4 regions of the Solibacillus sp. FSL R5-0449 genome follow, and region 4 is predicted to be linked to each of the others. Evidence: riboswitches for the same ligand, from Rfam matches in the RefSeq annotation. Region 4 holds a riboswitch; each other region holds the start of a gene.
What was found. Region 4 has a riboswitch for S-adenosylmethionine ahead of MKY27_RS01615 (O-acetylhomoserine aminocarboxypropyltransferase/cysteine synthase family protein). Riboswitches for the same ligand answer to the same signal wherever they lie in the genome.
Positions count from the first base shown of each region.

Region 1: linked by a shared signal. The riboswitch ahead of MKY27_RS16100 (bifunctional homocysteine S-methyltransferase/methylenetetrahydrofolate reductase) and the one ahead of MKY27_RS01615 (O-acetylhomoserine aminocarboxypropyltransferase/cysteine synthase family protein) in region 4 are both predicted to bind S-adenosylmethionine.
Region 2: linked by a shared signal. The riboswitch ahead of MKY27_RS13150 (methionine ABC transporter ATP-binding protein) and the one ahead of MKY27_RS01615 (O-acetylhomoserine aminocarboxypropyltransferase/cysteine synthase family protein) in region 4 are both predicted to bind S-adenosylmethionine.
Region 3: linked by a shared signal. The riboswitch ahead of metK (methionine adenosyltransferase) and the one ahead of MKY27_RS01615 (O-acetylhomoserine aminocarboxypropyltransferase/cysteine synthase family protein) in region 4 are both predicted to bind S-adenosylmethionine.

Region 1 is NZ_CP150239.1:3,214,960-3,218,771, reverse strand. It holds gene hemG (protoporphyrinogen oxidase) at 1-813, shown strand, start outside; SAM riboswitch class I at 901-998, shown strand; gene MKY27_RS16100 (bifunctional homocysteine S-methyltransferase/methylenetetrahydrofolate reductase) at 1,101-2,945, shown strand; gene metH (methionine synthase) at 2,938-3,812, shown strand, end outside.
Region 2 is NZ_CP150239.1:2,610,711-2,614,522, reverse strand. It holds gene MKY27_RS13160 (toprim domain-containing protein) at 1-238, shown strand, start outside; gene MKY27_RS13155 (thioredoxin family protein) at 246-548, shown strand; SAM riboswitch class I at 610-712, shown strand; gene MKY27_RS13150 (methionine ABC transporter ATP-binding protein) at 858-1,886, shown strand; gene MKY27_RS13145 (methionine ABC transporter permease) at 1,879-2,547, shown strand; gene MKY27_RS13140 (MetQ/NlpA family ABC transporter substrate-binding protein) at 2,702-3,508, shown strand; gene MKY27_RS13135 (LysR family transcriptional regulator) at 3,615-3,812, opposite strand, start outside.
Region 3 is NZ_CP150239.1:2,535,590-2,539,401, forward strand. It holds gene MKY27_RS12590 (gamma carbonic anhydrase family protein) at 19-531, shown strand; gene metK (methionine adenosyltransferase) at 641-1,837, opposite strand; SAM riboswitch class I at 2,104-2,219, opposite strand; gene pckA (phosphoenolpyruvate carboxykinase (ATP)) at 2,418-3,812, shown strand, end outside.
Region 4 is NZ_CP150239.1:323,372-327,183, reverse strand. It holds gene MKY27_RS01620 (hypothetical protein) at 1-244, opposite strand, end outside; gene MKY27_RS01615 (O-acetylhomoserine aminocarboxypropyltransferase/cysteine synthase family protein) at 432-1,736, opposite strand; SAM riboswitch class I at 1,854-1,968, opposite strand; gene nfsA (oxygen-insensitive NADPH nitroreductase) at 2,212-2,946, shown strand; gene MKY27_RS01605 (hypothetical protein) at 2,992-3,812, opposite strand, start outside.

The sequences.
Region 1 (3,812 bases), 690 kb from region 4:
TATAAAAATAAATACGGATCGATTATTAAAGGATTCGAAGCACATCGGGAACAATTCGAAAAAGCAGCGAATAAGAAATTTATCTCTTTCCGTTCGGGTTTATCGGCATTGATCGATCGTTTAGAGGAACAGCTGCCGGAAGTTGAATTCATGAAAAATACGGTAACAAAGCAAATCTCAAAAAAAGAAGAGCAATATGAAGTCGTGCTGGAAGATGAAACGATTTTGGCCGATGTTGTTGTACTCGCAGTTCCAAATGAAACAGTGCGTCATGTCATACAGGATGAATTATTGGAAGAGCAGCTGAAAAAGTTCACGACTGCATCTGCTTTAACGATGTATGTGGGCTTTGATGTGCCTGATGATGTTTTACCAGCTGATGGAACAGGCTTTATCGTCTCCCATAATAGCGATTTAGTTTGCAATGCGTCGACATGGACAAGCCGTAAATGGAAACATACGTCGGCAGAGGGTAATTTACTCGTTCGCCTGTTTTATAAAAATATTAACCCGCGTTATGAAGAGTTGGCAGCCATGTCTGATGAAGAGCTGACAAAAGTAGCATTGGAAGATATTCGTCTCAGCTTAGGTGTTGAAGCGGAGCCGACGGTTGTTAATGTAACAAAGTGGATTGACCAGATGCCCCGCTATGATTTGGCGCATAATGAAGCATTATCGGAAGTTATGAAGCAACTGGAAGAGGCTTACCCGAATGTTCTATTAGCGGGATGTGCCTATTTCGGTGTAGGAATCGGTGCCTGTATTTTAAACGGTAAAAAAACGGCTGAACAGATTATTAGTCGAATTATGTAAAGAAATACTTCATTCAGCTAAAGGGTATTGACGTAATTATTAGATAACGTTATGATTCATTTAATTATTTTAAAAATTCATATTATTTTCTTATCAAGAGAAGTCGAGGGACTGGCCCGATGAAACTTCAGCAACCAACGTTAAGTCAGGTGCTAAATCCAGTGGCAAATGCCAGAAGATGAGAAGGGATTAAGTTGATCACTACTAAGCCTTCTTTTATTTAATGAAAGAAGGTTTTTTTATATCGTTAATATACTGAAAATACTGTAAATGATGGAGTGAAGGCAATGGGTTTACTTGAAGAATTACAAACGCGGGTTTTAACAGCAGACGGGGCAATCGGAACACTTCTTTATTCATATGGATTGGATTATTGTCATGAAGAAATGAATATTGCACGTCCTGATATTATAGAGAAAATTCATGGTGAATATATTGCGGCGGGTGCAGATATTATCCAAACAAATACATATGGGGCAAACCGGATAAAGCTTGCACGATATGGCTATGAAAATCGTGTCTTTGAATTTAATGAAGCTGCATTAAAAATCGCAAAGCGTGCTGCCTCCCTTGATGGACAATATGTTCTGGCGACAATTGGCGGTATTCGCGGAATCCGAAAAAGTGATGCGACATTAGACGAAATTTTAGCTGCATTCCAAGAGCAGGCTGAAGTATTACTAGCTGGAGAACCGGACGGATTTTTACTTGAAACGTATTATGATTTTGAAGAACTATCCCATTGTGTCCATCTATTACGTTCAATGACCGATTTACCGATCATTGCCCAAGTCACAATGCAGGAACCGGGTGTCCTTCAAAATTTGATGTCTTTAAATGAAGCTTTTCATGATTTGGAAAGATTAGGTGCAGATATTGTTGGGAGTAACTGCCGATTAGGTCCTTTCCATACAATCCAGGCGTTTGAAGGAGTCAATTTACCGGATAAGGCATTTTTATCGGCATACCCAAATGCATCATTACTGGATATTGAAGATGGTCGTGTTGTCTATGAGTCGGAAACCGATTATTTTGCACGTGCCGCTGTCGAACTCGTAAATCAGGGAGTCCGTTTAATTGGCGGTTGCTGCGGAACAACACCGAAGCATATTGCAGCAGTAAAAAAACGTTTGGCGAATATGGAGCCGGTCGATACAAAAGAAGCCAAACCTGGGCAAACACAATTTGTCCGTATTCCAGAACCGCGTAAGCAAGAGCCGCTTCACGAAAAAGCAAAACGTGAACGCTCTGTTATTGTGGAACTTGATACACCGCGTCATCTGGAAATTGACGGGTTTGTCGAAGGGGCAAAACAGCTGGCAAAAGCGGGCGCAGACGTCATTATGATGGCGGATAACTCACTTGCTTCACCGCGTATTAGTAATATCGCGATGGCCGCTATTTTAAAAGAGCATGGGATTCGCTCATTGCCGCATTTAACATGCCGTGACCGCAACTTAATTGGGCTTCAGTCACATTTGATGGGGCTGGATGCGCTGGAACTTCACGATATTCTTGTCATTACAGGGGACCCGACAAAAGTGGGAGATTTCCCGGGTGCGACAAGCGTCTATGATGTTTCATCAATGGAGCTTATTTCCTTAATTAAGCAGTTAAATAAGGGTGGTTCTTTTACAGGGAAATCGTTACGAAAACAGGCGAACTTCTCTGTGGCCGCTGCCTTTAATCCGAATGTCCGTGTTTTGGACCGTGCTGTTGCCCGTTTAGAGAAGAAAATCGAGCATGGTGCAGATTACTTTATTTCGCAGCCGGTCTATACGAAAGAGAAAATCGTCGAAATCTATGAGGCGACTAAACACTTGGAAACACCAATCTATATCGGAATTATGCCGTTGACGTCATCGCGCAGCGCGGAATTTTTACATCATGAAGTACCGGGAATTAAGTTATCAGATGAAGTACTTGCGCGTATGGCTGCTTGCGGGGATGACAAGGAAGCAGCGACAGCAGAAGGCATCGCGATTGCGAAAGAGCTACTCGATACGGCTTGCAAATACTTTAACGGGATTTATTTAATTACACCGTTTTTACGCTATGATATGACGCTGGAATTAATGGACTATGTAAAACTATATGATGCGCAAAGTAAAGGAGTTCAGTCGAATGTATAATCACCCAATTCATGAGCAATTACAAAAAAGAATACTTATCATCGATGGTGCCATGGGGACGATGCTTCAGGCAGAAAATCTAACATATGAAGATTTTGGCGGAGAAGATTTAGACGGTTGTAACGAAAACCTCGTGCTGACAAGACCGGATGTATTGGGCAAAATCCACCGTGAATATTTAGCTGCAGGCGCTGATATTATTTGTACAAATACATTTGGCGGAACACCGCTCGTACTGGATGAATATGACTTAGGTGACAAGGCGGTTGAAATTAATAAGCGGGCGGTTGAGATTGCACTGGAAGCGGCGAAAGAGTTTTCGACACCGGAATGGCCACGCTTTGTTGCAGGTGCAATCGGACCAACGACAAAAACATTGTCGGTAACAGGCGGTATTACATTTGAAGAGCTAGAAGAAAACTTTTATATACAGGCGAAAGCGTTAATCGAAGCTGGGGCGGATTTAATCTTAATGGAAACTTCCCAGGATATGCTGAATGTTAAAGCAGGAACGATTGCGATTCACCGTGCATTTGAAGAGCTTGGCAAAGAGCTGCCTGTTATGATTTCAGGGACAATTGAGCCAATGGGAACAACGCTTGCCGGGCAATCAATCGAAGCATTTTATATTTCGATAGAACATATTAAACCGTTGTCTGTCGGACTGAACTGTGCGACAGGTCCGGAATTTATGACCGATCATATCCGTTCATTGGCGGAGCTTTCGAATGGTTATATTAGCTGTTATCCGAATGCCGGTTTACCGGACGAGGAAGGCTGCTACCATGAAACACCGGATTCATTATCAAAAAAACTGCAAGGCTTTGCAGAAAAAGGCTGGCTGAATATCGTCGGCGGCTGCTGTGG
Region 2 (3,812 bases), 1.3 Mb from region 4:
TGGCACAATAAGTGAAGTCAATTTAATTGATTTATTGGATGAATATGAGCAAGATGAAATTACGACTATGTTTGATGCAGATAAAAACGGTGAAAAGTTACGTAAACTGATGAACCGTGCATATCCCGAAGCGACACAGCTTATCATACCTCACGAATATGTGGAAGTAGAAAAAACACCTACTAAAATCTTAAGGGATATGTTACTACAAGCAAAATTTATAGTAAACGAAGGATGACAGTATAATGGAACAATGGACGAAACAGCAGTGGGAACAGAACGTACAACAGCATGATCAGACAGCGTTTTTCTTATATACGCCGATGTGCGGCACATGTGAAGTATCGGAAAAAATGTTGGATGTAATTGAGAAATTACTCCCAGATCTCCCGCTTGGTATGGCAAATATCAATTATTTAGGAGATTTACCATATGAATTGAAAATTGAAAGTGTACCTTGTTTAATCGTTTCGGATAAGGGAGAACTAACGAATAAAATTTACGCATTTAAATCCGTACCGTTTCTGTATGAAATATTAAAAAAGTAATTGACGAAGTCTCTTTATCGTGATAAAGTAACATTCATAATAATAAAACTTAATAACGTTACTCTTATATAGAGAGGTGGAGGGAAGTGCCCTATGAAACCCGGCAACCAGCGTTTACGCAAAGGTGCCAATTCACACAAAGTTTAAACTTTGAAAGATGAGAGAACGGTTTACCGTATAAATGTATGTGAAACCTTTCTACTTGTCATGGTAGAAAGGTTTTTTTCATTCAACGGATGTTTTGGATGAAAAATGAACATGATTTTGAAATAGCAGGAAGGTTATTTCAATTTAGAAGGAGTACAACCGATGATTGATATACAAAATATTACTAAAGTGTATAACACGAAAAACGGTAAACTTACAGCGGTTGATAATGTAAGCTTATCGATTAACAAGGGAGAAATATACGGTATTATCGGCTACAGTGGTGCCGGCAAAAGTACAATGATCCGCCTGCTGAACGGTTTGGAAAAGCCGACAACAGGTTCTGTCATTGTAGGTGGCCAGGATATCGCGAAAGCTTCCGGGGCAAAATTACGAGAAGCACGCCAAAAAATCAGTATGATTTTCCAGCATTTCAACCTGCTTTGGTCACGTACCGTTGAAGAAAACATCGCATTTCCACTTGAAATTGCGGGTGTTTCAAAAGCTGATCGTGAAAAGCGAGTAGAAGAGCTGATTGAACTCGTTGGTTTAAAAGGAAGAGGGAAAGCGTATCCTTCTCAATTGTCAGGAGGGCAAAAGCAGCGTGTCGGCATTGCCCGAGCGTTGGCAAACAATCCGGAAGTGCTTTTATGTGATGAAGCGACATCAGCGCTTGATCCGGAAACAACGGATTCGATTTTGGAACTACTGCTCGATATTAATAAAAACATCGGACTTACAATTGTACTCATTACACATGAAATGCATGTTATCCGCAAAATCTGTAACAGAGTAGCGGTGATGGAAGCCGGAAAAGTAGTGGAACAGGGCGATGTATTGCAAGTGTTCCAGCATCCTCAAGCACCCATTACGAAAAACTTCGTATCACAGGCTTCTGGTGAAACACCGGAAACACAAGCATCACTGGAACAAATTTTTGCCAACTATCCGGGAGGCAAAATCGCCAAATTAATATTTGCCGGTGCTACGACAGAACAGCCTGTCATCTCGCAAATGATTAAGCAGTTTGACGTAGTTGTAAATATTGTGCATGGTAAAATCTCGAATACAACGGGCGGTTCGTTTGGTACATTGTTTATTCATATCAATGGCGAACCAAATGCAGTCGCGGAAGCACTGAGCTTTTTAGCGAAGCAAGAAATTCAAACGGAGGTGATTGAGCATGTTTAATCAATTATTTCCGAACGTCGACTGGGGTAAAATGCTCGACGCAACATATGAAACCATTTATATGACGGCTGTTGCGACAGTCATTACATTTATACTCGGCATTCTGATTGGGATTGTCCTATTTTTAACGAGCGACAATCAATTATGGGCTAATAAAATTGTGCACTTTTTAACAGGATCACTCGTAAATATTTTCCGGTCGATTCCATTTATCGTCTTAATCATTTTATTAATTCCGTTCACAAAGTTTTTACTTGGAACAATCCGTGGTGCCAATGCAGCATTACCTGCGCTAATTATCGGTGCAGCACCGTTTTATGCACGCATGGTATTAATAGCGTTACGAGAAATTGATAAGGGTGTTATTGAAGCAGCCCGCTCAATGGGAGCGAAAACTTCTACGATTATTTGTAAAGTATTGATTCCGGAAAGTTTACCGGCATTAATTTCAGGTATTACAGTTACTGCTGTCGCTTTAGTAGGGTATACAGCAATGGCCGGCATTATCGGTGCCGGTGGTTTAGGTAACCTGGCATTCCTGGATGGTTTCCAGCGTAACCGAACAGATGTAACCTTAATGGCAACAGTTTTAATTTTAGTTGTCGTATTCATCATCCAGTATATTGGGGATTTCATTACAGCAAGAGTGGACAAACGATAGTTAGTGGCTTTTAAGGCCGTAATTATAAATATTGGTGCATCGAAACAATACAGGCGCAAACTTTGAATAAGTGCGCGTCTGTAAGGTTAAAAATCAGAATATATAGAAGGTTTCGATAAACTGAACAAAAAATAAAAAAGGGTAGGTAAAACAGATGAAAAAGTTATTATCAAGCGTTATTTTAGGAGCTTCAGTACTTGCTTTAGCAGCATGTGGAGGAGAAGATGAAAAATTAGTTGTTGGTGCTTCAAATACACCACACGCAGTTATCCTTGGAAAAGTTAAACCAATTTTAGAAGAGCAAGGTATTGAGCTTGAAATCGAGACATATACAGACTATGTACTTCCAAACCAAGATTTAGATAACGGTGATCTGGATGCAAACTACTTCCAGCATATTCCATACTTCGAAGCGCAAAAAGCAGATTTCGATTATGATTTTGCAAATGCTGGCGGTATTCATATCGAACCAATCGGTGTTTACTCTAAAAAATATTCATCTTTAGAAGAGCTTCCTGAAGGTGCAACAATTTTACTTTCTAATTCAGTAGCAGACCACGGTCGTATGCTTTCATTACTTGAAGCACAAGGTTTAATCACATTAGCAGAAGGTATCGATAAAACAAAAGCAGAAGTAAAAGACATTGTAGATAATCCGAAAAACTTCGTATTCGATGCAAACACTGCAGCTGAATTATTAGTTCAAATGTACGAAAATGAAGAAGGCGATGCGGTATTGATCAACTCAAACTTTGCAATCGACAACGGCATTAACCCATTGGAAGATTCAATCGCAATCGAGTCTAGTGAATCACCATATGTGAACATTATTGCAGTGAAATCCGGTGATGAAGATTCAAAAGAAATTAAAGCATTAGTAGAAGCACTACGCTCTAAAGAAGTTCAGGACTTTATCGTTGAAGAGTGGGGCGGCTCTGTAGTACCTGTTTCAGGCGAATAAAATAGAAATAATAAAAAAACCATTTTCTCTCTTTCGGGGAGAAAATGGTTTTTTTCTGGACTTAAAATGAATAAGGGATTTCTCCTTATCTATCTGTCCCAGTCTATTATTGGAAACGTGTTAACCGTGAATAAAAATTGGATATAAATTTGACGAATACTTCTTCGGATGGTGCAAGATCCCTTGATGTTGGTGCAATGATCCCAACTGTGCGTCTTATATTGGGCGTTGCGATGGGCACTTTTACAGTCATGCGCGGTGTTGAATCGTAAAGTGAACTTTCCGGTAAAAGTGTCACACCGAT
Region 3 (3,812 bases), 1.4 Mb from region 4:
AGAAATGAGGAATTGAAAATGATTTACCCTTATAAGGATAAAGAACCGACGATCCATCCTTCCGCATTTATTGCCGACTATGCCACAGTTACCGGTGACGTAACAATCGGAGCCGAAACTTCAATCTGGTTTAACACGGTCATCCGCGGCGATGTCAACAAAACAATAATCGGAGAGCGTGTCAGTATACAGGATTTGAGCTGCCTTCACCAAAGCCCTGCTTATCCTCTCATTATTGAAGATGAAGTAACTATAGGTCATCAAGTTACATTACATAGCTGTACAATTAAGAAACGTGCTTTAGTTGGTATGGGTTCCATCATATTGGACGGTGCCGTTATTGGCGAAGGAGCATTTATCGGTGCCGGCAGTCTTGTTCCGCCGGGAAAAGTGATTCCTCCTAATTGTTTGGCGATGGGTCGTCCAGCAAAAGTCGTACGTGAAGTAACGGCAGAAGACCGCGCTGATATGGACCGGATTATTTCCGAATATGTGGCGAAGGGTCAATACTATAAATCACTTCAGAAATAATTTTACACTCATATATTATTTTTCGGAATCTCTACCTATTATATAGGAAATTTAAAAGAAATTATAAAAAAGGAGCACTCCACCTAACTGGATGCTCCTTTATATTTTATTAAATTCCTGCTTTTGCTTTCAGTTCAGCTGCTTTATCCGTATTTTCCCATGGCACATTTAAATCTGTACGACCGAAATGTCCGTAAGCTGCTGTTTGCTTATAGATCGGGCGACGTAAATCAAGCATTTTAATAATGCCTGCAGGACGTAAATCAAAGAGCTCACGAACCCAGTTTACGATTTCTGATTCCGCCACTTTACCTGTACCGAATGTGTCAACTGCGATTGACACTGGTTGTGCAACACCGATTGCATACGCCAATTGTACTTCAGCACGGTCAGCTAAGCCAGCCGCTACAATGTTTTTAGCAACATAGCGTGCTGCATATGCTGCAGAACGGTCAACTTTTGTTGCATCCTTACCTGAGAATGCACCGCCGCCGTGACGTGCATAACCGCCGTAAGTATCCACAATAATTTTACGACCTGTAAGACCTGCATCGCCTTTAGGTCCGCCGATTACGAAGCGACCTGTCGGGTTGATGAAGTATTTTGTAGCTTCATCCAATAAATGTGCAGGAACTACCGGTTTAATCACGTGTTCTTTAATGTCTGTTTGGATTTGTTCCAATGTTGCTTCTTCATCATGCTGTGTTGAAATAACGATCGTATCCACACGAACAGGTTCATTGTTTTCATCATATTCGATTGTCACTTGTGTTTTACCATCCGGACGTAAATATTCCAATTCCCCTGATTTACGCACTTCTGTTAAACGACGCGCTAATTTGTGAGCTAAAGAAATAGGCATCGGCATAAGTTCCGGTGTTTCGTTACATGCATAACCGAACATTAAACCTTGGTCACCTGCACCAATTGCTTCAAGTTCATCTTCCGTCATTGAACCTTCACGTGCTTCCAATGCCTGATCAACACCTTGTGCAATGTCAGGTGATTGCTCTCCTACTGCTACTAATACTGCAAGATTTTCAGCATCAAAGCCGTACTTACCGCGTGTATAGCCGATTTCTGCCACTGTATCGCGGATAATACCCTTCATATCTACATAAGTAGACGTTGTAATTTCACCAGATACTAATACTAAGCCTGTTGTTACCGTAGTTTCACAAGCTACACGTGCATTTGGATCTGCAGCTAAAATAGCGTCTAAAATGGCATCCGAAATTTGATCACAAATTTTGTCCGGATGTCCTTCCGTTACACTTTCTGATGTAAACAGTCGACGATTTGTCATGTCATTTCCTCCTAAATCACTTTGGCAATTGTTTTTTATTGATACGGTACTCATTACCCATGTCCGTTATATTAGAGCACTTACGCATATGCGTATCCGGCCTTTTTAACGTCAAGCTATATTTGCTTTAACACGAGGGTCTGAAAGGCTGTAACTATATAATTTTCGCTCAGTACGAAATTGTAAAACAGAATAAAAAAAATCCTTTCGCTCATAGCCGTGTTCATCACACGTGAGGAAAGGATATTACGTTTCGTTACCTTTCACTCTTATCGTTCAAGGGAAATTTTGCCCTTGCATCAGGTTGGCACCAACACGTATAAAATATACGCAGGTTGCCGGGTTTCATAGGGCCTGCCCCTCCACCAGCTCGGGATAAGAGTATCCGTTCAATTAAACATATTACGCAAAAAATCAATGACTGTCAACAAATTTTGACTTTTTTCGATATGTCAAAATTTACGAAAAAATAATTTGCAATTAGTATAGATTATTTCACTTAATGTGTTATACTATTTTTGAATTAGGAATCAACTCCCCTCTATAAGGGAATACTATAAAAAAGGATGGTATTTAATAGATGAATTCGGTAGAAATTGCTAACGAGCTGAAAGAACTTTTAAACGGGGAAAACATCAAAACTCAATTATCTGTTCCACAATTGATTGAAAAAGCGACATCACGCGGAGAAGCAACGCTAACTGTTGAGGGTGCTTTACGCGCTGAAACAGGCAAATATACTGGCCGCTCTCCTAAAGATAAATATATAGTAGAAGAAGAAATCTCAAAAGACAAAATCGATTGGGGTAAAGTCAACCGTCCGATCTCAGCAGAAGTATTTGATAAACTTTATGTAAAAGTTTTAAATTACTTAAAAGAACGCGACGAGTTATATGTATTCAACGGTTTTGCCGGTGCAGACAAAGATTCTCAATTATCTATTAAAGTAATTAATGAATATGCTTGGCATAACCTATTCTGTCATCAATTATTCATCCGCCCAACAGCAGACGAATTGGCTAAACACGTTGCCGAGTTTACAATCGTATCTGCGCCAAACTTCAAAGCAGATCCGGAAGTAGACGGTACTGGATCGGAAACATTTATTATAACATCTATCGAAAAGAAAATCATCTTAATCGGCGGAACTGAGTACGCAGGTGAAATGAAGAAGTCAATCTTCGGTATTATGAACTACTTATTACCTGAACAAGGTATTTTCCCAATGCACTGCTCTGCCAACGTTGGCGAAGAAGGCGATGTAGCATTATTCTTCGGTTTATCTGGTACAGGGAAAACTACGTTATCAGCTGACAAAGACCGCAAATTAATCGGTGATGATGAGCACGGCTGGTCTGACAACGGTGTATTCAACATTGAAGGTGGTTGCTACGCAAAAACAATCAACCTATCTGCTGAAAATGAGCCGGAAATCTACAATGCGATCCGCTTTGGTTCAGTATTGGAAAACGTGGCAGTAGACCCTGAATCACGCGAATGCGACTATGCAGACGGTTCTTTAACAGAAAACACACGTGTTGCTTACCCAATCGACTTTATCGACAATATTGTATTGCCATCAGTAGCAGGTCATCCGAATACAATCGTCTTCTTAACAGCCGATGCATTCGGTGTATTACCTCCTATCTCTAAATTAACGAAAGAGCAGGCAATGTATCACTTCCTAAGCGGTTTCACTTCTAAACTTGCCGGAACAGAGCGCGGTGTAACAGAGCCGGAACCAGTATTCTCTACATGCTTCGGTTCTCCATTCCTACCGCTTGCCGCTACAGTTTATGCTGAGCAATTAGGTAAGAAAATTGATGAGCACGGTTCACAAGTATTCTTAGTAAACACTGGTTGGACTGGTGGCGAATACGGTGTAGGTAGCCGTATGAAGCTTTCATATACACGTAAAATGGTTCGCGCTGCAATCGAAGGGAAATTAAACAATGTTGACACTACAAAAGATGCT
Region 4 (3,812 bases):
GCGATAAAATATGGGCTGTACCATGAATTTTGTATGCTTCGGCTACTTCTTTTACAACATAACCTTCTGTGGAAAGATCGTGAGCTTGTTCTGAGAAAGCATTGTGTCCAAAAACATGCTGCCACATCGTATTCACATCGGCCAAAATTTGCTGGATAGCGCAAGCGTTCACAAATTCCTTTACGTCATTAAGTTCATAAATAATATAGGCTGCAATGTTTTGTGCACTGTATACTTTCCCCATGTTGAACAACTCCTTTTCTTCCAATGATGCTGCAACATCATTTTAAATTTTTCTGGTTGGTATTTTATTATCCCCATTGTATTACTAGGTTTTATATTTGTCAATAAAACTTATAAAAATAGTAGGGATTAATTTTCTAAAAATTGCTTAACTTCTCGAATGGGAGAAGCTAAGCCTTTCATCACATTTATACGTTTGTTTCTACGCCTACTTCAGCCGCAACTTTTGCTAGTGCCTGTTCTAAATCAGCGATAATATCTTCTGCTGCTTCTAACCCGATCGATAAGCGAATGAGCTCTTCCGATACGCCGGCAGTTTTTAATTCTTCAGCAGATAACTGTTGATGTGTTGTGCTCGCAGGGTGGATGATCAATGAACGGGCATCCCCAACGTTCGCTACATGAGAGAACAGTTCCACGTTATCGATTACTTGGCGGCCTGCTTCACGCCCACCTTTAATACCGAATGTAATGATCGATCCGAAGCCATTTTTCAAATACTTCTTCGCTAGATCATGTGTCGCAAAATCTTCAAAGCCGTTGTAATTTACGTATTCCACAAATGGGTGGTTTCTTAAATACTCGGCTACTTTTTGTGTATTTTCATTGTGTCGGACAATACGCAAATGAAGCGTTTCAAGTCCTTGCAGGAAGTTAAATGCCGCGTCAGCAGATAATGTTGGACCAAAATCACGCAATAGTTGAACACGAAGCTTTGTCGCAAATGCAGCGCCTGCTGTGTCAATTCCGTAGCGTAGACCATGGTAGGAAGTATCCGGTTCTGTAAATCCTGGATGTCTTCCTTGCGTCCAATCAAACTTCCCTGCATCAACAACAATCCCGCCGATCGTCGTTCCATGACCGCCAATCCACTTTGTTGCAGAATGAATGACAACATCCGCGCCGAATTCGATCGGATTACTTCCGTATGGGGAAGCAAATGTGCTGTCGATTAATAAAGGAAGACCATTGTCATGAGCAATGTTTGCTACCGCTTCAATATCCAGTACTTTTAAGCTTGGATTTCCGATAATTTCAGCGAAGATTGCCTTCGTTTTATCCGTGATTGCCGCCTGGAAGTTTGCAGGATCTGATTCATCCACAAATTTTACTGTAATGCCGTAGCGAGGCAATGTAGTTGCGAATAAATTGTAAGTCCCGCCGTAAAGAGAGCCTGCCGCAACAATTTCATCCCCTGCACCGGCTACGTTTAAAATAGAAAATGCTACTGCTGCTGCGCCAGATGAAAGCCCTACTGCAGCTGTACCCCCTTCTAATAAAGCAACCCGTTCTTCAAATGCCCCGACTGTCGGGTTCATAATACGGGAATAAATATTGCCTGTCTCCTGTAATGCAAATAGACGTTGCGCATGAGCAGTGTCGTTAAATGCATAAGCCGTTGTACGGTAAACCGGAACAGCGATTGCTCCTGTTTCAGGATCTGGTTTTTGACCCCCGTGTAATAATAATGTTTCTGGTCTTAAATTTGTCATTTTATTACCCCCAAAAATTTAATCGATGGTGAAATCGGTGTTTTTTGAGGAGGATTTTTTAAATGAAAAAAACCCTCTTCAGTTAAGAAGAGGGTTGCGCATGAGCAAGTTTGCCTCCTCTTATCTTTCAAAATGATTGTCCATTTTGTAGGATTTAGCACCTTAGTCAGTTCATCACTTACTGGTTGCCGGGCATCTCAGGGCCTATTCCCTCCGCCGCTCTTGATAAGAGTTATGTGATTTGTGTTCCATCGTTGTGTCTCAGTATAAAACATACTAATCCGATATGTCAATACAAAAAATTTAAAATTTTCAGATTTAATTCTGATTGCTCTTATCTGTATTTAACGATATGCAAAAATTCCCTCACTAAGAATTGAACAGACGCTAATAATCGACTTCAAGTAAAATATTGACTAAAATAAGCATGAAGGATACACCATTAAGTTTTATTACATAAAAGGGAGATGTTCACGTGAATACAAAAGAATTATTACGCAGTCATACATCTGTTCGTAAATATACAGGTGAGGAAATTTCAAAAGAAACGGTCATCGATTTAATCGAAACGGCACAAATGGCAGCAAGTTCGCATTTTGTCCAGGCATACAGTGTCATTTGGGTAACGGATGAAGAAAAGAAAAAGAAGCTTGGGGAACTGTCTAAAAACGAATTCCAGTTCAAAACAGCAGGTGCCTCTTTCTTGTTTTGTGTAGATTTCAAACGTTTGCAAGTAGCGGGTCAAAAGCATGGGGTTGATATTTCTGCTGACTCTGCTGAAAATGTTCTTGTAGGGGTAGCAGATGTTGCGTTATTTGCCCAAAACTTCGTTATTGCAGCTGAATCAATGGGTTATGGCATTTGCTATATCGGTGGTGCCCGTACTAATCCTAAAGAAATCAGCGAGCTTTTCAATTTACCGGAATACGTTTTCCCGTTGTTTGCGATGACAATCGGTACACCGACAAAACGTAACGAAACAAAGCCGCGTTTACCGGTAGCTGCGGTGTTGCATGAAAACGGTTATGACGTTGATAAGTATGAAACACTTCTGGATGAGTACGATGGAATTATGGAAGACTATTACAGCAGCCGTTCTTCAAATCAGAAGACTGCGACATGGACGAAACAAATGGCTGATTACTTAGTTCAGCAAAACCGTCCGCATATGAAAGACTTCCTTGCTTCACGAGGCTTTACTTGGAAGTAATCCAATTAAAAAGGAGTATGCCTCAAAATGGCATACTCCTTTTGTTTATTTCAACCCTTCAATCTGCAATGTTTTTACAGGTTGGAAGTCTTCTCCTGTTTTTGCATACGTAATCGTCGCCTGGTCACCTTCTTGCAAGTAGATTGCAAATGGTGCAACTTCTGTAGATACGATGAAGTTTTCGCCTGTGTTCGCCAGGAATGATACGATCGTGAAATCACCTACACGTTCTTTATAAACACGCACGACTTTTACTGTCGCTTTAGCTTCTTCAGCATTCGAAGTACCATCTACCGTACTTCCACCACGGCTTAGCGCTGTTTTATAAAGTCTTAATGCTTCATTTGGCGTCGTACCAAATGCCGAAATTTCAGGATTTGCTGCAGAGACGATGAAGTAATTTTGCAGGAATCCGTTCGCATCCAGTACAGCTGACAGCCAGCTCGCTTCACCATAGAAGTTGTAAAGGATCGGCATTTCGCCTTCCCATTCTTTTTCGATGAACTTTTTCTCGATAATTTCAAGAGCCCCTTGGGAATCCATATAAGACTCTTCCAGATTTCCGGTATAGTACGTTGCTTCACCCGTACGTGCATGTGTTAATGCATAACCAAGCATCGAGTCAACGCCCTCTTTAGGACTTGTAAAGTCAGTGAAGTAATACATTTCCCCGTCTTCCATAAAGATCGGGCTTACATTTGCTTCCGTACCTTCATCACTCGGCAACTTAACATCCTTTTTGCCGACTAGACTATTCCAGAAGCCGTGTACATAGTTACCGTAATAACTATTCTGCAAACTTACTGCTTCCGGTGATACAGCACCATCAATAAATTCCGGTACATCCGCAATCGCAATTTTTTCTG